DNA from 4 places in the Neobacillus sp. Fa239 genome. Region 3 is predicted to be linked to each of the others. Evidence: riboswitches for the same ligand, from Rfam matches in the RefSeq annotation. Region 3 holds a riboswitch; each other region holds the start of a gene.

Region 1 (5,754 bases), 110 kb from region 3:
CTAATTTTTCTAAAAAACTCATGATGACTCTCCTCTAAGTGGTACCAATTCTTTCACCTGCTGTAATGCCCACGAAAAATCTTTAATCAGATCATCAGGATTTTCAAGACCGACTGATAAGCGGATCAAGCTGTTGGTAATCCCGCGTTTTTCCCGTTCTGCCTGCGGCATCGCAGCATGCGACATCTTGGCCGGGTAGGATAAAATGGATTCCACCGCACCAAGGCTAACCGCAAATACAGGGATTTGGACATTCTCGACAAAGGATCGAAGTGCTTCTTCATCCTCTAATTCAAAGGATAAAACGGCCCCAGGACCGGCAGCCTGCTGTTTTTGCAAATCATGCTGCGGATGGCTTTCAAGGGCAGGGAAATAGACCCGTTTGATCAGTGGATGCGAATTTAGAAATTCTGCTATTTGGACAGCGGCCTTTTGCGATTGCTCCAACCGGACATGAAGGGTTTTTATCCCCCTAAGAACCAGCCAGGCGTCCTGAACACCAAGAACGGCACCAAAGGAATTTTGTAAGAAGCCAAGCCGTGCTGCTAAACTTTCATCTTTTACAACGGCAAGACCTGCGACAACATCGCTATGTCCTGATAAAAATTTTGTGGCACTGTGAAGCACAACATCCGCACCAAGCTCCAGAGGTCTTTGTAAAGCAGGTGTTAAAAATGTATTATCAACAAAGGTTAAGGCGTTCACTTCTTTTGCCAATTCAGAAATCGCTTGGATATCGGTCACTTTTAATAAGGGATTTGAAGGTGTTTCCACATAAAAAGCTTTCGTATTCGGCTGAATTGCCTGCTTTACTTGATGTATATCAGTCATATCCACAAAGGTATGTTCAATTCCGTAACGGGTTAATACTTGTGTTACCATTCGGAATGTACCGCCGTACACATCCTCGGTAATCACGATATGGTCGCCAGCTGAAAGCAGCAGGAACGCTGTTGAGATCGCTGCCATTCCCGATGAAAAGGCAAATCCTCTTGTTCCGCCTTCAAGTTCAGCAATCACCTCTTCCAATGCTTCCCGCGTCGGGTTCAAACTACGACTATAGTCATATTTGCCAAACTGATCAATATCAAATTGATGAAAGGTGGATGCGTGCTGGATCGGCACACTGACAGCACCCGTAACTGCATCAATTTTATGCCGATTATGAAGGAGCCTCGTTTCAAAACAATATGCTTCGTTTTCCATTAAACTCTCACTCCTTCTTTAATATTGGCAAATGCTAGCTCCAAGTCGTTAATAAGGTCTTCAGCATCCTCTATTCCTACAGAAAAACGCAATAAGCGATTGCAAACTCCTGCTGCAATTCGAACCTCTTCCGGAATATCTGCATGTGTTTGCGTGGCAGGGTAAGTGATAAAGCTTTCAGTCCCACCAAGGCTTTCAGCAAACGAAATCAATGAGAGTCCTTGCAAAAATGGATTGACCCATGTTTCCTCTTTTAAACGGAAGGAAAGCATTCCCCCTTTTCCGGGGTATAAAACATCAGTGACGCCTTCATGCTTTGAAAGGAATTCTGCTACTTGCTTAGCATTTTTTTCATGCTGTTTCATTCTAAGTGATAATGTTTTCATACCACGCATTAACAGCCAGGAGTCAAATGGACTGAGAACGGCACCTGCTCCGTTATGATGGAAGGCGAGCGCTTCACATAGATCTTTTCCTTTAGCAACAATGAGGCCTGCAAGTACATCATTATGGCCACCCAAATATTTGGTCGCACTGTGGATGACAATATCAGCACCAAGCTTGATCGGTTGCTGCAGAACAGGAGTATAGAAAGTATTGTCAACAATCAGCAATAATCCGTGTTTCTTGGCGATTTTCGAAACCTCGACAATATCCGATTGCTGCATGAGGGGATTCGTAGGAGTTTCAAGAAAGATGGCCTTCGTTTTAGGGGAAATCTTACTTTCAATCTCACTAGGACAACATGTATTCACATATTGACATGCCAATCCCCATTTTTTGTAGCCTTGCTCCAATAATCGGTACGTTCCACCGTATAAATCTTCACTAACTAGCCATTCATCCCCTGATTGAAATAAAGAAAGAATTGTAAGGATAGCTGCCATTCCCGAACTGCAGGCAAAACCTTGATCCCCGTCTTCCAAATCAGCAATCGTCTTTTCAAGAAGCTGTCGTGTTGGATTTCCTGTCCGTGAATAATCAAACCCTGTTGATTGCCCGATTCCTTCGTGGCGGTAAGCTGTAGAAAAATAAACAGGAGGATTCACCGTTCCTGTTACGGTTTCACTGCGATTTCCAATCTGAGCAAGCTTCGTTTCAATTTTGTACATTTCTAATCACTCCTCCTAGGTATCTAAAAAATTACTTTTTTATTAATTCTCCATAGTCTTATGTCTTGTTGATTCATCGCAGTAATCCGTTAAAGGGACAATATAATAAAAAAGCCTTCTATAAGAAGAAGACTTTTGTCAGTGTGACTGGTTCGTCATTCTTCTTATCTTGCAAATTAATTAATAATTTGCAGGACTTAGCACCTTTTCAATGAACAAGCCATTGAAGGTTGCTGAGGCGTCAAAGGGCCATTCCCTCAACCTCTCTTGATAAGAAATAAATATTTAGATTATTTATAAAATTTACTACAAATTGCGTGGGGTGTCAATTTGTTTTTTTAAAAATAAGAATTTCCGGTCAGAAAAAATAAACTAATTTATTTCCAATAAACTAGTTGACACCAAATAAAAGAGATGATAATTTTGATATACGGATTGTTCTTAATAAAGAACCTAATGATAAACAAAGCGATAAGTTTAGTAATATCTACTCGTTCATTTATCTGAAAATCAAGAGAGATTAATTTATTATTATAATTCTATGGGTAATTGTGCATTTGGTGTTCTATTTAAAGAACCTATTAATAAAGTTATAATTATAATTTCAAGATGAAATTTATAGCATAAAGCATGTAGAAATATACATACAGGCTTGTAAAGTTTGGCAGGAGGAAAAGATGAGCGCTATTGCTGGAATTTATCATTTAAACGATGAACCTATAAATCTTGAACATGGGATGCGAACGATGAAGGAATTGGAGAAATTCCCTGCAGATGATGTTCAAACATGGCATAGTGACAAAGTCTTTCTTGGCTGCCATGCCCAGTGGATTACCCCGGAATCCATTGGAGAAAAGCTTCCGTATTTTGATCAGGAAAGAAAGTTGGCCATAACAGCAGACGCAATTATTGATAATAGGGAAGAATTATTTGAAAAGCTACAAATTAAGAAATCCAAACAAAAATTAATAACTGACAGTGAGCTTATTCTACTTTCCTATGATAAATGGGGTGAGGATGCTCCAAAGTATTTAGTTGGAGATTTTGCTTTTGTGATTTGGGACGAGAGAGAACAGAAACTTTTTGGTGCTAGGGACTTTTCTGGAGCTAGGACACTATACTTTTATCGCAATCAACAATATTTTGCGTTTTGTACAGTCATATATCCACTATTATCTTTTCCTAATATAAAAAAAGAATTAAATGAAAAGTGGCTTGCAGAATATCTGGTAATTGGCGGAATGATTGACGCAGTTGATGCCTCAAAAACTCCTTATAAAAATATTGATCAGATTCCTCCGTCCCATAGCTTTACAGTTAAGAAAGGCAATATTAATTTAACTAGGTATTGTACTATGACTCAAGGGGTAAGGTTGAAATTAAAGTCAGATGAAGATTATATTGAAGCTTTTCAGGAAGTATTTCATAGAGCTGTTACGTCAAGGTTGAGGACTTATCGTAAAGTGGGATCCCAATTAAGTGGAGGATTGGACTCTGGAACTGTTGTTAGTTTCGCAGCTAAAGCACTAAAAAAAGAACACAAAACATTACACACTTTCAGTTATATCCCTCCAAATGATTTTAAAGATTTTACACCTAGGTATTTGTTGGCAGATGAAAGGCCATATATTAAAGCCACAGTACAACACGTTGGAGGAATTGAAGATCACTATTTAGATTTTGAAGGAAAAGACTCGTATTCCGAAATTGATAGTTTTCTAGAATTATTAGAAACACCCTATAAATTTTTTGAAAACTCTTTCTGGATAAAAGGGATGTTTGAAAAAGCTTATGAAGAAGGAATGGGTGTGTTACTTAATGGAGATAGAGGGAATTTTTCTATTTCATGGGGTTATGCAATGGATTATTATTCTCTACTTTTAAAGAAATTAAACTGGATTCATCTTTATAAAGAACTGGATCAATATTGTCGAAAAGTTGGTGGACCTAGACTTGGCAGGTTGCCCATTATCGCAAGAACAGCTTTTCCTATTATTGATCGTATAAATCCTAATTATAAAGGTTATAAGCTTCCTAAGCTTATAAATATTGAATTTGCAGAGAGAACAGGTGTATTTGATAGACTTAAAAAAAAGGGAATTGGTGAAACCGGGTGGTTTAATAATTCAGATCTTTTTAATGAGAGAAAGAGACATTTTAGTGATGTTTTCCAATGGAATGCAGGGAACTCTCTTTCTGCAAAATTGTCACTACGCTATCCATTATGGAGTCGTGACCCGACCAATGATATGAGGGTGATTAAATATTGTTTATCTGTACCAGAGGAGCAGTACGTGCAAAATGGTTTAGACCGAGCACTGATTAGACGGGCAACTAAAAATTATTTGCCTGATAAGGTTAGATTAAATCAACGAATACGAGGGGTACAAGGTGCTGACTGGGTTCATCGAATGGTGCCGCACTGGAATTCATTTAGAAATGAAATTGAAATGCTAAGGAAAGATGAAAGAGTTTTAGAATTTTTAAATGTTCAAGAGATTGAGGCAGCCATTAAAAGTCTCGATGAAAAACCTAGAATTGAAAGAGCACCTGACCCTAGCTATAAAATATTAATGCGTAGCCTAATACTCTATCGATTTATAAAACAATTTTCTTGAAAGGAGGTGATAGTATGAAAAAAGATTGGCAAAAACCAGTTTTGGAAGTGTTAGATGTTAAAATGACAAGACTTGGAGGAGATGGACAATATACTGATAAGGCATTTCCACAGGATACTCCTCAAAAAGATCTAACTTTTCACAGTTAAAAATTAAAAGTAAAGAATAAAGCTATTAAATTCACAAGGTACCATACATACGGAACCTTGTAGAACGAGGTTATTTAAAAATCAGTGTTAAGAGCCCTTATCAATAGAAAAATAAGGGCTTTTAATTTAACCATGGATATTTTGGAGTGAAAAGAATGCAAAATACTAAAACAAAGCTAGTATATAAAGCTTTTGGACTAATTATTAATAGTGAAATTCTATTACCTGAGTTACCCACTTTAGAAAATAAGGTTGAAACAACGGATTTAGAAATAAAAATTCAAGATTTAACAAATCTTTGGAATAAGTTATCACACATAAAAAAGGAGTTTAAAATTTTTGAAAATAAAGTTTTATTTCGGGTCCCCACAATTGCAACCTTTTACATTCAAGACGGAAAAAAAATAGTTATTTCCCCGTTGGAAGAATATGATGAGGATGTTGTACGGCTTTATCTCCTTGGAACTTGTATGAGTGCAATCCTGATGCAAAGAAAGATATATCCTTTACATGGGAGTTGCTTGGCGATAGAGGGAAAGGCATATGCTATTATAGGTGATTCTGGCGCTGGAAAGTCAACACTTGCCTCAGCATTTTTAAGTGAAGGATACCAACTTTTAAGTGATGATGTTATAGCTGTGTCTATTTCAAATGATAATTTAATACCTA
Region 2 (5,754 bases), 190 kb from region 3:
CAATTTCAGGTTTAATACTTATCTATTTTTACCGTTGTAAATTATTTCATGTATATAGTCCTATGGCCAAATAAGAAAAGCCAGTGAATCAATCACCGACTTTTCTGTATTTCTTCTTATATATATTATTGTGATACTGGGACAACGGCCCCTTTGTATTTTTTAAGAATAAAGTCTTGAATCGTTTTAGAATGAAGAACCTCTACCAGTTTTTTGATAGCCGGTTTGTTTTCGTCACCCTTACGTACCGCAATGATATTTACATATGGCGAGTTTTTACCTTCAATCGCAATGGAATCCTTAAGCGGATTTAATCCTGCGCCAATCGCATAGTTGGAGTTAATTAATACGGCATCGCCTTCACCATTTTGATAAATTTTTGGCAATAAGGCTGCTTCATATTTTGCATCAAAAATTAAATGTTTTGGATTGGATACCACATCTTTGATCGTTGCAGTTGTTTTATCAATACCTGGTTTTAATTTAATTAAGCCTTGTGCTTCAAGTAAAGATAGCAGACGGCCATGATCGGCAACTGAGTTGCTCATGATTAGATGTGCGCCATCAGGAAGATCACTTAATTTTTTATATTTTTTCGAGTAAACACCAATCGGTTCAATGTGAATCCCGCCAGCATTAACAAAGCCATAACCAAATTGCTTATTTTGGGCATTTAAATAAGGAATGTGTTGGAAGTAGTTTGCATCAAGCTGCTTTGACTGCAATGCTTTGTTCGGTAAAATATAATCCTGAAATGTTTTAATGACTAAGTCAATTCCATCTTTTTTCAAAATAGGTTGTGCTTGACGTAAAATTTCAGCATGGGGAACACTTGAAGCTCCTACCACTAATTTTGTTAACCCTTTATCGCTGCTGCTTGAAGAATTGTTGCTGGATGTTCCGCATGCTGCTAATACAAGGGCTAATGATAACGCTAATACTAAACTAATCCATTTTTTCATGTTGACCTCACCTTTTATCTTTTATCTAATTTTTTTGTAAATGCATCACCAATAAACTGAATCACAAACACGATAATCAAAATAATAATCGTTGCCACAAAAGTGACATCATTTTGGTTTTGTTCAAAACCTTGCAGGTAGGCAAGATTCCCAAGACCTCCTGCACCAATGACTCCGGCCATGGCTGTATAGCTGACAAGAGCAATGGCGGTAACGGTAATACCTGAAACAAGCGCCGGCATCGATTCCGGCAACAGCACTTTCCAAATGATTGTGCCCGTTGTGGCACCCATTGACTTTGCCGCTTCAATAACGCCTTTATCAATTTCTCTAAGACCGATTTCAACCATTCTGGCATAGAACGGAGCTGCCCCAATAATCAGTGCTGGTAATGCTGCGGTTTCACCAATCATTGTCTTAAATAATAGGTTTGTAAAAGGAATTAATAAGACAATTAAGATAATGAACGGGATGGACCGAAAGACATTCACTATTGCACTAATGACCACGTTAATCGGCTTATTTTGCCACATATTCCCTGAAGATGTCAGGAATAGAATTAACCCAAGCAAGATTCCTAAAATAAAGGTTGCCAGTACCGAAACCGCAGTCATATAAAGCGTTTGGACTGTTGCCTCCCACATTGCCTGCCAATCGACATTCGGAAAATAATTACTGTTCATTTGTTACCACCTCCACGCCAACATTCTGCGTGCGAATAAAGTCAATGGCTTTATCGACTGCTTCCCGTCTGCCATCGAGATGAATGAACAGGGTACCATATGAACCACTTTGGGTTTGCGATATTTTCCCTTGCAGGATATTAACCGTCACATCATTCGCTCGGATTAGATTAGTGATCACCGGCTGTTCGGTCGCCTCCCCGATAAAGGTCAACTGAACGATTTGACCCGAATGATACCTCTCAAGAAGATGCTCGGCTGTTTCTTTCGTTTCTTCGGGCTCAGTAACCTGCTGAACAAATCTTTTGGTTATTGGAGCTTTTGGGTTCTTAAATACGTCCAGCACGTGACCAAGCTCAACAATTTTCCCGTTTTCCATGACTGCGACCCGATGGCAGATTTTACGGATAACATGCATTTCATGGGTGATTAACACAATCGTTAAACCTAATCTTTTATTAATATCAACGAGCAAATCCAAAATTGAATCTGTCGTTTGCGGATCTAGTGCTGAGGTTGCTTCATCGCATAGTAACACCTTCGGGCTATTCGCCAGCGCTCTTGCTATGCCGACTCTTTGCTTTTGTCCGCCACTTAGCTGCGATGGATAAGCATTTTCTCTTCCCTCTAAACCAACTAGTTTAATCAGTTCATTTACTCTTTTAGCTCTTTCCGGTCCTTTGACACCCGCTATTTCTAATGGGAAAGCAATATTTTCACTCACTGTCCTTGACCATAGCAGATTAAAATGTTGGAAAATCATGCTGATTTCTTGGCGAGCTTTCCTAAGATCACTGCCTTTGATTTGTGAAATAACTCGGCCAGCCACGGTAATAGATCCCTCAGAAGGAAGTTCCAGACCATTCAGCATACGAATTAACGTACTTTTCCCAGCTCCGCTGTAGCCAATTACACCGAAAATTTCTCCTTCGTTTATTTCCAGGTTGACATCATCTACTGCTTTTAACTGCCCCTGCTTCGATGGAAAAACCTTTCGGACATTTTTAATCGAAATCATTGAATCACCTTCTTTTATCCGTCAAATCCATTTACACAGTGTTCCTTAAATATAGGGTTTGAAATTTTTATTAAAACATTCTATTTTAGAAAAATAAAAATGCCTTTCTGCACAGGCAGAAAGGCATTATAAATAGAACCTTTCTCCCATCTCCCAAAGCAAATGCTTTGTGTGAATTGGCACCATTTCAATAAACATTGACGGTTGCCGGGCTTCATCGGGCACATCCCTCCACCTCTCTTGATAAGAGCTTTTCAACAACTATATTCAATTAACACGTTAAATGACTTAAGCAATTTTTTATCACGAAAGCAATCGTACCACGGAAAAAAATGAGTGTCAACGGAATTTTCTCATTTTCTGAAAAATTATTCTGGTATTTTTTAGGCTGAAGCAACGTCGGTCCCTTTTGTTAAATAAAAAAGCGACTCCAGCATGAGGATCCTTCTAAACGGTGCCACTATCGACAATTTCTCTCTTTTGACCAAGTTTCTTAATCGTTCCTTGCCGGTAAGGAGCTGCTCAATGGCTGAGAAATCACCATAAATTTCATATCTATTGAACATTTCCTCTGAATCGTGAAGCAATGTGATTTCGCCATTTTTTAAGGACAATGTGATGCTTTCGTTGTTTGAGATGAAGCTAATCATGATAGAATCCGTTTCTTTTATTAATTGAAGGACATGTCGATGTTCTTTTGTTTTAAGAAGAAAACAACGAATAGAATCAATCATTTCTCATCACTCCGGTCTATAGGCAATACTATCTATATTCCGTATAACACCAGGAATTCCTTTAATAATCGCTCGACAAAAAAAACAGATGTTTCGCATCTGTTTTTTTAGTTAAAATAATATTTTATTTTTTCTAGTAAGTAAGGAACTGAATGGAAAGCATACAATACCTCTGCCACCATTCCATTTTGAATGAACAATAGGCACGGAACACTTTCAACCGCGTGTGCCTTGGCGAGCTCTGGGTAGAAATTGATATTCATTTTCCCCATTGGGACTTGGACCATTTCCTCAATAATTTGAAGCATTCTCGAAGCAACCTGACAGGTACCGCATAATGGCGTATAAAAGTAAACAAGGCCGGATGATTGATTTTCCATGAATGAAGAGTATTCTTCTCTGTTCCATTCCTTCATAACAATTCGCTCAGCAATTCTCTAAATACTGGGTATGAACGTCAATATTTGCCCCAAGCAATACAGTGGCAAGATGATGTTCAGGGGCGGTGGCTACTTCACGATACATCCGGTCAATATAGATATGTTCCGCATGAGGAAATTCCCTTTTAAATTGTTTGCGCAGCTTTTCACCTGCTTCATCGGCATCCACCAGAATATAAACATCTTTGTCTTCAAGAAAATCAATCAGTTCATCTAATTTGGTTATACTGATCGTTCCATTTGTACAAATAATTTCAACCGGTTCCTTCACAATACTTTTTACCTTTTTTTTGTCTGATTTTCCTTCCACAATTAGAACCTTGTCAACATACGAGTCACTCATAATTAATCACCTTATAATGGAGTTGTTGGTTTAATGTTAACATATTCTACTTATACATATAACGTGTGTATCCCATTTATGAATGTTCGTCCAAAAATAATTAATTATTTTAGCTTACCCTTATCTTTTGATTGAAATAATGGTAAAAAAAAGAAAAGCACCTTCTAAAAAGGCGCTTCCCGTCCATTGATTAATCTTCATTAATCATTTCTTCATATTGTTCAGCAGACATTAACTTATCTAATTCGCTGTTATTAGATAATTCAATAACAATCATCCATGCTTTCTCATATGGAGATTCGTTAACAAATTCAGGGTTGTCACTTAAATCTTCGTTTATTTCAACCACCTTACCACTTACAGGTGCATAAAGTTCAGAAACTGTTTTAACGGATTCCACGCTGCCAAATGCTTCATCAGCAGTTACTTCATCGCCCACTTCAGGAAGTTCAACGAATACGATATCTCCTAGTTCGTGCTGTGCAAAATGAGTAATCCCAACACGTACTTTTTCCCCTTCAACCTTTACCCACTCATGCTCTTCTGAATAACGTAAGTCCTTTGGTGTGCTCATTACGAAAATCCCTCCATAAATTATTCTTAAATCTATCATCGATAAAAAAATCGATTTCCCTGTTTAATAATCGGAAAAGCACGCATTAAAACGCTTACAACCACGTTTTTTCATACTCTTCTTCTTTAAAACCAACCGTAACTTTATTCCCATCCGTTAAAATTGGTCTTTTGATTAACATCCCGTCTGAAGCCAATAAATCAAGCAGCTCGGCTTCAGTTGCAGATTTTAATCTGTCCTTAATACCTAATTCCCGATATTTTAGGCCACTGGTATTAAAGAATTTCTTTAATTCTAAACCGCTTTTTTGATAATAATCCTCCAGCTCAAGCTTTGAAGGGGGATTATCAGCAATATGTATTTCTTTGTAGGAAAGATGATGATCATCCAGCCATTTCTTTGCTTTTCGACAAGTACCGCATTTCGGGTACCAGTAAAAAATCATAGACATCTGTTTCACCGCCGATTTTTCCTTAATTAAACAAACGTAACAATTGAATATTACCACATTAAAGTCGAAATTCCTAATAGAAAAAAGCATAATAATACGACAATTTTAAATAAATATTGCATTTTTCCGCCATTCAAAATTGACAGGGGTCAGACCCCCGCTCCGGTAATGCGTTAAAGCGGCGGGGGTCTGGCCCCATTGAATTAAACTAGGTATCGTTCAGCTGCAATGATTACATCTGCTGCTTCGCGTTTTTTCACAATGACATTGGTTGGTGTGTGGCGGGTTAATTTTCTTAGCGAGGAGAGCATTATTCGAAGAATATCTCCATGTTCGATAGCCACCAAGGTTTCTTTGGCAATCTGCTCCAGTTCATTAAAGGCTTCTTGACAGAAAATCTGTGTGTAAAGAAGCTTTTGTTTGTTCTTTTCCAAACCTGCTTTTGCAATCGCTTTTTCCGTGCGTAACACAACAGATTCCATTGCATATGCATTCGAGATGAGGTCGGCTATGTTGGAAAGCACCTCTTGTTCTCTTTCAAGTGCTTTG
Region 3 (5,754 bases):
GCTGTGTTTTGGGGAATGATAACGAGAATGGAAAGAACGAATAGTTATCTCGAAACAAACGGGCCGGTTTTTGTAAAAGGAGATCTCTTAAAAGATCGGTTTGGAGATGATTACAGCTTTATTATGAAGGACCAAGTCATAGAGGAATGCATGAAACATATTGAAAAACTGCAAGGAGATGTAATAGTTGAAGATGGAAAGCGGAAGAATTGTTAATCAATATCGATTCCCTTCTCCAAATCCAAATGTGGAAATAACAATCATCACTTACATATCTAATGGCTTACAGGTAAAAGGAATGCTCGCAGCACCGAAGCATATGGAAACTTGTGACGGGTTTCTTTATTTAAGGGGAGGAATAAAAAATGTCGGCAGGGTAAGACCAGCCCGCATTGCTCAATTTGCTGCAGAGGGATTTACTGTATTTGCCCCTTTTTATCGCGGAAATCAAGGCGGGGAAGGAAATGAAGATTTTGCAGGGAAGGATAGAGAAGACGCATTTTCTGCCTATTTACTGTTAAAATCACTCACTTCGGTTAAAAAGATTCACATCTTTGGCTTTTCCCGCGGAGGTGTGATGGCATTACTTACAGGAATTCAGTTTCCGGATGCCTCCTCTGTTGTCACATGGGGTGGTGTAAGTGATATGTCACTAACCTATTACGAACGAAAAGATTTGCGGAGAATGATGAAAAGGGTAATCGGAGGCACACCTGAAAAATATCCCGAACGCTACCATGAGAGGACACCATTATTTGAACTGGAGAATTTGGCAGCTCCCGTCTTGATTATTCATGGGGTGAAGGATGAAAATGTATCGGTGGAGCATGGTTTTAGGCTTGAAAAGCGGTTAAGGATGCTTAATAGACCTGTTGAGTCCTGGTATTTTGAGTCGTACACACATTATTTTCCTCCGATGATAAACCGAAAAATTGTAGCAGACCTATCGAGGTGGATGAAAAGTCAGGGCAATTAATGATAATATATTATTAGAACCAAGCAGAGGAGCGGATTTGTGATGGGTATGCCCCTTGAAGTGAATACGTTGATTGTTACGAAGGGCCGGGAAAAAAGAGTGGAAGAAAATCTCTTTCTCTTGGAAAAAGAAGGATACAGACTTTATCCGATTGATATTCCCATTGATGTTCGAAAAACGATTGAAAGCGATTCAAACGGAACAGCTGTGATCAAGAAAGTGGAATGGCAGAATCGAACAACGGTTATAACTTATCAATTAATTTCATTGAATTCGACAAATTAAAAAAGAAGGCTGACCCAAAAAGGGTCAGCCATTTTGTTTCTATTATGCAATCGGTCCGCCATTTTCGATGATTTCTTGCGGAACGGTGGTGAATTTTTTAAAGTTTTCACGGAATTTTGCCGCTAATTCTTTTGCTTTTACTTCATAGGCTTGTGAATTTTCCCAAGTTTTTTGCGGCTGAAGAACTTCATCAGGAACACCCGCAATATGAAGAGGGATATTTAATCCAAAAATAGAGTCTTGAACCGTTTCGACATGATTCAATTCCCCTTCAAGTGCAGCTTCCACCATGGCTCTTGTATAGGACAGCTTCATTCTGTTCCCAACGCCATATTCACCGCCGGTCCAGCCGGTATTAACGAGAAATACATTTGCTCCATGTTCAAGTATTTTTTTGCCGAGCATTTCCGCATACCGAGTGGCACGAAGCGGAAGGAATGGCGCACCAAAACATGTTGAGAATGTTGCTTCCGGTGCGGTTACTCCGCGTTCTGTACCGGCCAGCTTGGAAGTATAGCCGCTTAAGAAGTGATACATGGCTTGTTCCTTTGTCAGTTTAGAGATTGGCGGCAATACGCCAAAGGCATCTGCAGTCAAGAATACGATCGTGTTAGGATGACCGGCAATGCTTGGAAGAATGATATTATCAATCGCTTGGATTGGATATGCTGCTCTTGTATTTTCCGTTAATGTCCCATCATCGTAATCAGCGACCCTTGATTCAGGATTGATGGTCACATTCTCTAATACTGTACCAAAGCGAATGGCGTCAAAAATCTGCGGTTCCTTTTCCCTCGTTAGGTTAATGCATTTCGCGTAACAGCCACCCTCGATATTAAAGACACCGTTAGCCGACCAGCCATGTTCATCATCGCCAATGAGACGGCGGGTAGGATCGGCTGATAGAGTCGTTTTTCCTGTTCCGGATAGCCCAAAGAAAAGGGCCACATCGCCTTCTTGCCCTACATTGGCTGAACAATGCATCGATAAAATATTATTTTCAGGAAGCAAATAGTTCATGACAGAGAAAATAGATTTTTTCATTTCTCCTGCATACTCTGTACCGCCAATTAAAACAGTACGCTGTTCAAAAGAGATGATAATAAAAGTTTCGGAGTTTGTCCCGTCAACAGCTGGGTTCGCTTTAAAGTCAGGCACAGAAATAACCGTAAACCCTGGATCATGGGATAACATCTCTTCCTCATTCGGACGAATAAATAATTGATGGACAAACAAATTATGCCAGGCATATTCATTTATTACTTGAATCGGAAGCTGAGTCTTTTTATCAGCACCAGCAAACCCTTTAAAAACAAAAATCTCATTTTTATCTTTTAAATAGTCTAGAACTTTATGATAAAGGTTTGTAAAAGCTTCTTCGGAAATGGACTGATTGTTTCCCCAGTCGATTTTATCTTTAGTGGATTCCTCAACAACAATAAATTTGTCTTTTGGTGAACGTCCTGTATATTTTCCTGTGGAAACCCGGATGGCACCGGTTGAGGATAAGGTCCCCTCATTGCGGAGTAAAATTTTTTCAACAAGTTGAGGTACGGATAACTGGGTCTGGACATGGCTTTCACTCAGTAATTGTTTTAACCCGTTTGGAATATGAACTGAATTCATTTTAAGAATCCTTCCTTTTTTAAGTTTTTTAAATGATCTCTTCTTGGTAAAAAGTATAACACATTTATTTTAATAGTCTATACTAATTAATAAAATAATTGACTTCAATACCACAATTATAAAATTAGGCAAAATTAATGATAATTTACATAGGATTATGCTTCTTTTATATGAAACAATGCGAATTTAGTATGAGTGATTGGGCAATTTTTAATTAAGATTCTTTTCAAAAAAATTATTGACATTGTTCGACAGCGTGGGGTAAGATTGAAAATTGAACGGATACTCTCTTATCCCGAGCTGGTGGAGGGACAGGCCCTATGAAACCCAGCAACCTGCAACAACGAAAATGATCAACAACGGAATTGCTTTATTATTCCATCACATTTTCCGAGCAAAGGTGCTAAACCTGAAGCAAGGCTTGACCTTGGACGATAAGAGTGAAAGGCGCGCAAATCTTTTGCTTTCAACCTTTCCTCATAATGGAAAGGTTTTTTGTATTTTGTGCAGTTAATTCGCTAATCATTTATTTCCATTGTGAAAATACACTAGGGATTGTTTTTCATAAAAACCCCCTATTAACTTCATACTACTAAGGGAATGAGTTCCGTATCATATTATTTCATTTTTAGGAGGAATTCAGATGTCAACAAAACGTCGTTTGTTTACTTCTGAATCAGTAACTGAAGGTCATCCTGACAAGATTTGTGACCAAATTTCTGATTCGATTTTAGATGCGATTTTAGCCAAGGATGCGAATGCCCGTGTTGCGGCAGAAACTTCCGTAACCACTGGTTTAGTCCTTGTAGCAGGGGAAATCACAACTTCTACTTATGTGGATATTCCAAAAATTGTCCGTGAAACGATAAAAGAGATCGGATACAATCGTGCTAAATACGGCTTTGATTCTGAGACTTGTGCTGTATTAACCTCTATTGACGAACAATCAGCTGACATTGCGATGGGTGTTGATCAGGCACTTGAAGCTCGTGAAGGTCAAATGTCTGATGAACAAATTGAAGCAATTGGTGCAGGGGACCAAGGTCTAATGTTTGGTTTTGCTTGTAATGAAACAAAAGAGCTTATGCCTCTTCCAATTTCTCTTGCACATAAGCTTGCCCGTCGTTTAACAGAGGTTCGTAAAGAAGAGATTCTTCCTTATCTGCGTCCAGATGGTAAAACCCAAGTAACGGTTGAGTATGATGAAAATGATAAACCTGTACGGATTGACACCATCGTAATCTCTACTCAGCACCATCCTGAAATTGCCTTGGAGCAAATTCAACGCAATCTAAAGGAATATGTTATTAATCCGGTAGTTCCAAGTGAACTAATCGATGAAAACACAAAATATTTCATTAACCCAACAGGCCGTTTCGTTATTGGCGGACCACAAGGGGATGCCGGCTTAACAGGACGTAAGATCATCGTTGATACGTATGGCGGATATGCTCGTCATGGCGGCGGTGCATTCTCTGGTAAGGATCCTACAAAAGTTGACCGTTCTGCGGCATATGCAGCCCGCTACGTTGCAAAAAATATTGTTGCAGCCGGACTTGCAGAAAAGTGTGAAGTACAGCTGGCTTATGCAATCGGTGTCGCTAGACCGGTTTCCATTTCGGTTGATACATTTGGTACAGGGAAAGTAAGTGAAGAGGTATTGGTGGATTTAGTAAGTGAAAACTTTGACCTGCGTCCAGCGGGTATCATCAATATGCTGAACCTTCGCCGCCCAATTTACAAACAAACGGCTGCATATGGTCATTTTGGCCGTATTGATGTTGACCTTCCTTGGGAGCGTACAGATAAAGCAGACAAGTTACGTGAACAAGCTTCTAATCGATAATATAGCAGGGAGTTGCATTTTTTCATGCAGCTCCCTTTTTATTTGACTAAGGATTCTAAAACAGGTGAAAACTGGATAATATCTTAATTATATTGGAATTCCAGATTGGGAGTGTTGGGTAATCATGTGTGGTTTTATTGGCTGCGTTCATGAACAAACGCAAAGCTACCGGGAAAATCAAAAACATCTATTTAAAAATATGAACGATATCATTACCCATCGTGGCCCGGATGATGATGGATTTTATTATGACGAGCATATTCAATTCGGGTTTCGCCGCTTAAGTATTATTGATATTGAGTCCGGACATCAGCCGCTTACCTATGAAAATGAGCGATATTGGATTATTTTTAATGGTGAGGTATATAACTATGTGGAATTGCGAGAAGAGCTTTTAAAAGAAGGACTGCAGTTTGCAACCCATTCTGATACGGAAGTGATCGTAGCTCTTTACAGCCATTTTAAAGAGAGGGCCGTTGAAAAGCTCCGCGGGATGTTCTCGTTTGTCATTTGGGATAAACAGGAGCAACACCTTTTTGGGGCAAGAGATCCCTTCGGCATAAAACCATTTTTTTATTTTGAAGATGATGACAGAACCTTTTTTGCCTCGGAGAAAAAAAGCATCCTGCTAGCACTTCAAAATGATGTGCTAAATTTCCAGGCCTTGCAGCACTATTTTACCTATCAATTTGTGCCGGAGCCCAATACCTTATCCGCCGGAATCAATAAACTTGAGCCCGGGCACTATTTTACAAAAAAAATTGGTTCTCCTATGAAAATCAAGCAATATTGGAAAGCCCGATTTGCACCCGTAAAAGGATCCGAATCAGATTTTGTGAGTGAGATTAAAAGGGTCTTAATGGATTCAGTGAAAATCCATATGCGCAGTGACGTACCTGTTGGCTCCTTTCTTTCAGGCGGTATTGATTCTTCAATCATTGTTTCAATCGCGAAAGAGTTTCATCCATCCATAAAAACATTTTCGGTAGGGTTTGACCGGAATGGATACAGTGAAATTGAT
Region 4 (5,754 bases), 2.5 Mb from region 3:
CATTTCAGCCTATTATAACTATATGAAATATCATGATATTAACAATGAGAAAAGTCACAGCAAATGTCATAATTTGTAGATTTAACGAATCGAATGGAGGGAATAAAAAAAGAAAGAAGACCTATATTTGCACTGGATTAACATTCGTGTGCAAAGAAGGTCTTCTTCATGAAAGTGTATGGATTTATTTAAAGTTGTACTAATGCCTTTGGCCAAATCATCATTGGTTTAAAAGTAATTTTTACTTCTTCATTTGGAATGCTTTTGTTATTTATTGCTAATTGATATTTATATATTAAATCATCAAGCTCTTGGCTGTATTTCAGTGTTTCATCATTTGTATAGCCCTTTTTATTTGCACAATCCATCATTAATTCTCTTTTTTCGCGAATCTCCTCTAATATTAAGGAGCCATTATTAACATGCTTGTCCAATTCGAACCTACCCCTTACTGTTTCACTGTAATCCATTAAAATATGGCCACTTGATGAATTATGACAAGTATTTGTATAAATGTAAATAGAATCGCAAAAGTAGACAAAAAAATCTATTTTTCTCTTTTTTCGACATATTATATACTAAACTTCTTGCAAATACGACAATAAAAAAGCTGGCTTGCAGGACACCTGCAGCCAGCTTTTTTTTCTATTGCTTCACTTCTTCTTTTTCGTAAATTGGCACCCAGCCTTCGGTTGTTACAAAAATTCGAACAGCAACAACTTTGCGATCATCTTCAAGGGTAAAATAGTGTCTGGTATTTTCTGGAACAGAAATTAAATCCCCTGGGTTTAAATGGACCTCATAAAACCCGCCATCTTTCCCTTGAATGACAAATACACCATGACCACTGACAATAAAACGGACTTCATCATCTGTATGATGATGCTCTTGCTTAAAGTTTTTCAGCAGCGTATCCAAATTAGGTGTATGGTCTGATAATGAAATCACGTCCTGTGCCTGATAACCCCTTCGTGCAGAAATATCAGCGATTTCTTCCGAGAATGCATGAAGGATTTCTGCTTTTTCCTCATCATTTAACAGATACTTTTCAACAAGTGATTGCGGGAGTTTGGCAATATCCCAATGTTCATAAATAACCTCTTGGCCGCCCAGGAAGCTAGCTACCTCCTCCTGTGCATGAATTTGTTCTTCTTTGTTTTGAAATGAAATGTAGGCCATTTTCATTTTCCTCCTAAACTATATTTACATTAAACTACTTTAAATAATTGGTAAGGTTTATGTTCCAATAATCGCAGTTGGTAACGGAATAAAAACTCCGTTGCTTCAAGGATTTTCTTTGCCTCGAAGGCCGTTTTCCCCCATACCGTGATTCCGTGGTTGCGAATTAAAACAGCACCGCAGTCCTCATTAACATGCTCCGAAAACGCATGAGCCAGGGTAGGAATATGAGCATAGTTTCGAATAATCGGTATTTTCAGCACAGCATCTTCTTCCCATTTATCAAAGGCCTTGATTAGTTCCTGACCTTGAAAAGATACTTCTTCCCGGTCACCGTACACTTCAGAAATGACATTATTATCGATCGTATGCACATGCAGACTGCAGCCGGCTTTTGTTTTGCGGTATATTTCTACATGCAGCAAGGTTTCGGCTGATGGACGCAAATGGGTCTCCTCGACAGGCCGGCCGAATTCATCAACAAGTAAAAAGTCCTCACCGGTGCGTTTCCTTTTATCCTTTCCGCTTGCAGTAACCAAAAACTGCAATGGGCTGTCACTAACTTTAATCGCCAGATTTCCACTCGTCCCCATGAACCAATCTCTTTCTGCCAGCTCATCCTTAACATCTGCCAATTCAGTCCATCTATCTTTTAACATTTTATCTTCCCCACCTCAATTCTCTTTTTTATTTCAGCAATGCAATCATAGAAGGTAGAAAAACCTTGATGGTTGATTTCCCATTCTTCACATTTTTCTTGAAGCAAATCCTTTGCTAACACAAAGTCTGCATGTTTTGCTGCCTCTAAGTCTGTAACGGAATCACCGATCACAATCGTAAAGCTGTCTTTATTTGTAAGTTTTCTAATAATGCTTGGTTTGCAGCAACCGCAGTCATGCTGACAAAAGGAATCGCATTGATAGGGCCAAAGAATTTTGATTCGATCCCCTGAAAAATCAGACTCATTACAATAGATTCCATCAAATGGACCGTAATTGTTTAAAATGGGATACACAAAAAAATCAATTCCACCGCTTACAATGTAAAGCGGAATTCCTTCACTTCTCGCAAAATCTACAAATTCTTTAAAACCAGGACGAATCTTTGCATTTTCAATCGCAAAAGCGGTTATTTCTTCCTTCCATTTAGTTGGAATGAGGGAAAATAATCTTCCTACTCCTTCACTAATCGAAAGTTCTCTGGCTAAAATTTGATCTTTGATGGTTTCCCAACCTTCAGGAGCGAATTTTTTCATGAGAGCTATGATGTTATCACTTTCCGTAACCGTACCGTCAAAGTCGCAATAAATCACCGGATTGGTCATTTTGCTGTTACCTCGGCATTTCCCCACAATTTAAGGGCTATGTCCAGCTCAGAGTATTGTTCTGCGCCAGCAGCAAGAGTTCGGCCTAAAAGAATAGATTCGATTGCTTGTCGGAAGGCAAGACCTCCCCCACGTGCACCTGCCGGGTGTCCATGTACTCCTCCTCCGGCATTGATCACAGAATTAATTCCAAAATCTCGAATCAATAATGGCACTAATCCAGGATGAATCCCAGCGGACGGTACAGGAAATGTCTGTTTAAAACAATCTTCTACAGTTAATTCTTCCGCTATAGATAGTGCTGAAGATTTTTCTAAAGCCACGGTCCCGTATGGGGATGGAAATAACGACAAATCAGCCCCTGCGTAGCGAACAAGTTTTCCAAGTAATAAGCCATGGGAAACCCCGTATTCTGAAGAGGATGTCAATGCTCCGCTAAAGGCCGGGTGGGCCATTATAGGCAGGGCGATTCCATCATCCTCCCGTAATTCCTGCAGACAATCCAGTCCATAAGAGAATACATTGAACAATAATAAATCAGCTCCAAGCTCTGCGGCTTTCCTTGCTTGTTCCTTTAGCTTGGAGGTTCTTCCAGTAAGGTTTACAGCATACAAGGTCCGATGCCCTGTCTCGTCATATACCTCTTTTAAAACCTTTTTCCCTTCAACTATTCTTTTTTCAAATGGTGTCAGCTCGTTTTCAAAAAGGATTTCATCATCCTTAACAATGTCCACACCGCCAAGGGCTTGCTGTTTTAACTGTTCTGTTAAAAATGTAAGATCTTTTCCGAGCACTCCTTTAAAAATACTCATTAACAAAGGTCTATCAAAAACACCAAGTTTGCTGCGGATGCCATTAATGCCAAATCGCGGCCCAGGAAACTGTGCCTTTAAGAAATCATCAAATTGTAAATCCACTAACTTAATTTTGCCGTCTAGTGACAGTTTTCCAAAAACAGTCGTGAGGATAGCCGGCAAATCGTTTGAAAAATTGACCGTCGGATAGGCAATCCGAATCAGTGATTGATCTTCCTTCACTTCAAGCCCTTCAATCGAAACGACCCTGCCCTTGTGTTTTCTCAATTGGTTTTGTTCCAATTCAGGTAAATTCGTCCACGAGCCTACTGTTAAGCCTAATGCAATTTCTTCAGCTTTTTTTCCTGGATTTTTTTCATTATGTAGTAAATATGAGGCAATAATTTCACTCAAATTTGATCTCCCTTTCCCTTAAAACATAAAAAACCTCTTCAAAAAGAAGAGGTTAGTAACGATAACTAACATCTTCTCATCTATCAGCTTTTCGCTGCAAGAATTAGCACCGTGCTTAAAACTAGTTTAAGTCGGTTGCCGGGCTTCATCGGGCTGGTCCCTCCGCCTGCTCTTGATAAGAAAACGATTCGTATTTATTCACATTAAAATGTTGTTAACTATTTTGCATTATCCCAAGAAATGAATATTCTGTCAAGTCAAATTATTAAAAATTTCTAATAAACTTATTCTTCTCACTGCTTCTCCAAGACGTTCCTCTGAAGTTAACAGCCCTACCCTAACATAGCCCTCACCGTATTCCCCAAACCCAATTCCGGGTGCGACCATGATATGCGCCTTTTCAAGGAGTAAATCAGCAAATTGTTCTGATGTAAGACCGTCCGGTACTTTCAGCCATGCAAAAAATGAGCCTTTTGGCGCCGTCACCTTCCATCCGATCGAATGAAGGCCATCGATTAGAATATTTCTTCTTCTCTCGTAAAGTTGATTTAGTTCCCTTACACATTCCTGGGAACCATTTAACGCTTCCGCTGCGGCCTCTTGAACGGCTCCGAACAAACTGACATATAAATGGTCCTGTAATAATTCGATGGCTGAAATTACACTGCTGTTTCCGACAGCAAAGCCTACACGCCAGCCCGCCATATTATAAGTTTTAGACAGTGTATAAATTTCAATGCCCACTTCTTTTGCTCCTTCAACCTGTAAAAAGCTTAGCGGGCGTTGACCATCGAAACCAATGGCTCCATATGCAAAATCATGTACAACACAAATATTGTTCTTTTTCGCGACGTTTATGGTGTTAACAAAAAATTCCTTCGTAGCTATTGCTCCTGTAGGATTATTTGGATAATTGAGGAACATTAATTTTGCCTTAGCCAAGTCTTCTTCTGAAAGCTCATTGTAATCGGGTAAAAAATCGTTTTGTTCTTTTAGCGGCATTGTAACCATTGCTGCCTTTGCAAGTGCGACACCCGACCAGTAATCCGGATATCCTGGATCCGGAACAAGGATTGTCTCGCCAGGATTTAAGAGACATTGAGGAATCTCGACTAAGCCCGCTTTTCCCCCAAACAAAATCGCGACTTCCTTATCCGGATTAATCGTCACCCCATATTCCCTTTGATAAAAATCGGCTGCAGCCTGCTTTAAATAACGAAAGCCTTGGAATGGGGGATATTTATGATTCAGAGGGTTTTCAGCCGCTTCCTGAAGTTTTTTCACAATATGAATGGGTGTGGGCTGATCGGGATTTCCCTGCCCTAAATTAATCACATCATGGCCTGCTTCAATAAACTGCCCCACTTTTTTGACAAGAGCGGCAAAAAATTGCTTTGGAAGATTGTTTAATAAATCGGATGGTGGAAAAAGGTTCATTTATTTCACCTGCTCATCATTTTAAAGTTGAAATTCTAGTGACAAATGATATAACTTTTATATCAGCTTGTAAAGTAAAAATTCTGAAATTCATATTAGGGGGAAGTTTCATGAACTTGAAAATTGCTTGCCTGCAAATGGATATTGCATTTGGTGAACCTGCTAAAAACTATCAATCGGCTGAAAAATTAATAGAAAAAGCGATGTCAGAAAAACCGGACATTATAGTCCTTCCGGAATTATGGACCACCGGGTATGACTTGACCCGACTTGAGAACATTGCTGATCCAGATGCGCTTCAAACAATTGAATTTCTCGTCAAAGCAGCAAAAAAATATCATGTTCATTTTGTCGGGGGCTCTGTGGCTGATCAAGGTGAAAATGGAGTGAATAATACACTTTTAATTATCAACAATAACGGTGAACTGATCCATCAATATAGGAAATTGCATTTATTTAAGCTTATGGATGAACATCTTTATCTTAATGCTGGAACAGAAAAGGGGTTGTTTCAACTGGATCACCACCAGTTTGCTGGGGTCATCTGTTATGACATCCGTTTTCCGGAATGGATTCGTGCTCATACAGCCTTTGGAGCGCAAGCCT

Evidence for each region. A riboswitch is a leader RNA that binds a small molecule or an ion and turns the genes downstream of it on or off. The one in region 3 is predicted to bind S-adenosylmethionine.
Region 1: it holds a riboswitch for S-adenosylmethionine, as region 3 does, so the genes downstream of both, ACZ5XR_RS22620 (methionine biosynthesis PLP-dependent protein) here and metK (methionine adenosyltransferase) in region 3, are expected to answer to the same signal.
Region 2: it holds a riboswitch for S-adenosylmethionine, as region 3 does, so the genes downstream of both, ACZ5XR_RS23080 (methionine ABC transporter ATP-binding protein) here and metK (methionine adenosyltransferase) in region 3, are expected to answer to the same signal.
Region 4: it holds a riboswitch for S-adenosylmethionine, as region 3 does, so the genes downstream of both, mtnW (2,3-diketo-5-methylthiopentyl-1-phosphate enolase) here and metK (methionine adenosyltransferase) in region 3, are expected to answer to the same signal.

What each region holds. Positions count from the first base shown of each region.
Region 1 covers NZ_AP041611.1:4,555,023-4,560,776, reverse strand. Annotated here, with positions in the region: gene ACZ5XR_RS22630 (bifunctional homocysteine S-methyltransferase/methylenetetrahydrofolate reductase) at 1-22, opposite strand, end outside; gene metC (cystathionine beta-lyase) at 19-1,206, opposite strand; gene ACZ5XR_RS22620 (methionine biosynthesis PLP-dependent protein) at 1,206-2,318, opposite strand; SAM riboswitch class I at 2,480-2,595, opposite strand; gene ACZ5XR_RS22615 (lasso peptide isopeptide bond-forming cyclase) at 2,996-4,936, shown strand; gene ACZ5XR_RS22610 (paeninodin family lasso peptide) at 4,951-5,085, shown strand; gene ACZ5XR_RS22605 (aldolase) at 5,241-5,754, shown strand, end outside.
Region 2 covers NZ_AP041611.1:4,639,505-4,645,258, forward strand. Annotated here, with positions in the region: gene ACZ5XR_RS23070 (MetQ/NlpA family ABC transporter substrate-binding protein) at 126-962, opposite strand; gene ACZ5XR_RS23075 (methionine ABC transporter permease) at 977-1,645, opposite strand; gene ACZ5XR_RS23080 (methionine ABC transporter ATP-binding protein) at 1,635-2,663, opposite strand; SAM riboswitch class I at 2,807-2,913, opposite strand; gene ACZ5XR_RS23085 (hypothetical protein) at 3,047-3,397, opposite strand; gene ACZ5XR_RS23090 (thioredoxin family protein) at 3,505-3,813, opposite strand; gene ACZ5XR_RS23095 (toprim domain-containing protein) at 3,824-4,180, opposite strand; gene gcvH (glycine cleavage system protein GcvH) at 4,371-4,754, opposite strand; gene ACZ5XR_RS23105 (arsenate reductase family protein) at 4,849-5,205, opposite strand; gene ACZ5XR_RS23110 (acyl-CoA dehydrogenase family protein) at 5,409-5,754, opposite strand, start outside.
Region 3 covers NZ_AP041611.1:4,447,001-4,452,754, reverse strand. Annotated here, with positions in the region: gene ytkD (RNA deprotection pyrophosphohydrolase) at 1-216, shown strand, start outside; gene ACZ5XR_RS22025 (alpha/beta hydrolase family protein) at 194-976, shown strand; gene ACZ5XR_RS22020 (DUF2584 domain-containing protein) at 1,019-1,261, shown strand; gene pckA (phosphoenolpyruvate carboxykinase (ATP)) at 1,304-2,887, opposite strand; SAM riboswitch class I at 3,175-3,328, shown strand; gene metK (methionine adenosyltransferase) at 3,531-4,733, shown strand; gene asnB (asparagine synthase (glutamine-hydrolyzing)) at 4,858-5,754, shown strand, end outside.
Region 4 covers NZ_AP041611.1:1,232,786-1,238,539, reverse strand. Annotated here, with positions in the region: gene ACZ5XR_RS05890 (aspartyl-phosphate phosphatase Spo0E family protein) at 189-434, opposite strand; gene ACZ5XR_RS05885 (1,2-dihydroxy-3-keto-5-methylthiopentene dioxygenase) at 646-1,179, opposite strand; gene ACZ5XR_RS05880 (methylthioribulose 1-phosphate dehydratase) at 1,209-1,838, opposite strand; gene ACZ5XR_RS05875 (2-hydroxy-3-keto-5-methylthiopentenyl-1-phosphate phosphatase) at 1,832-2,503, opposite strand; gene mtnW (2,3-diketo-5-methylthiopentyl-1-phosphate enolase) at 2,500-3,711, opposite strand; SAM riboswitch class I at 3,785-3,893, opposite strand; gene ACZ5XR_RS05865 (aminotransferase class I/II-fold pyridoxal phosphate-dependent enzyme) at 3,964-5,148, opposite strand; gene ACZ5XR_RS05860 (carbon-nitrogen family hydrolase) at 5,130-5,754, shown strand, end outside.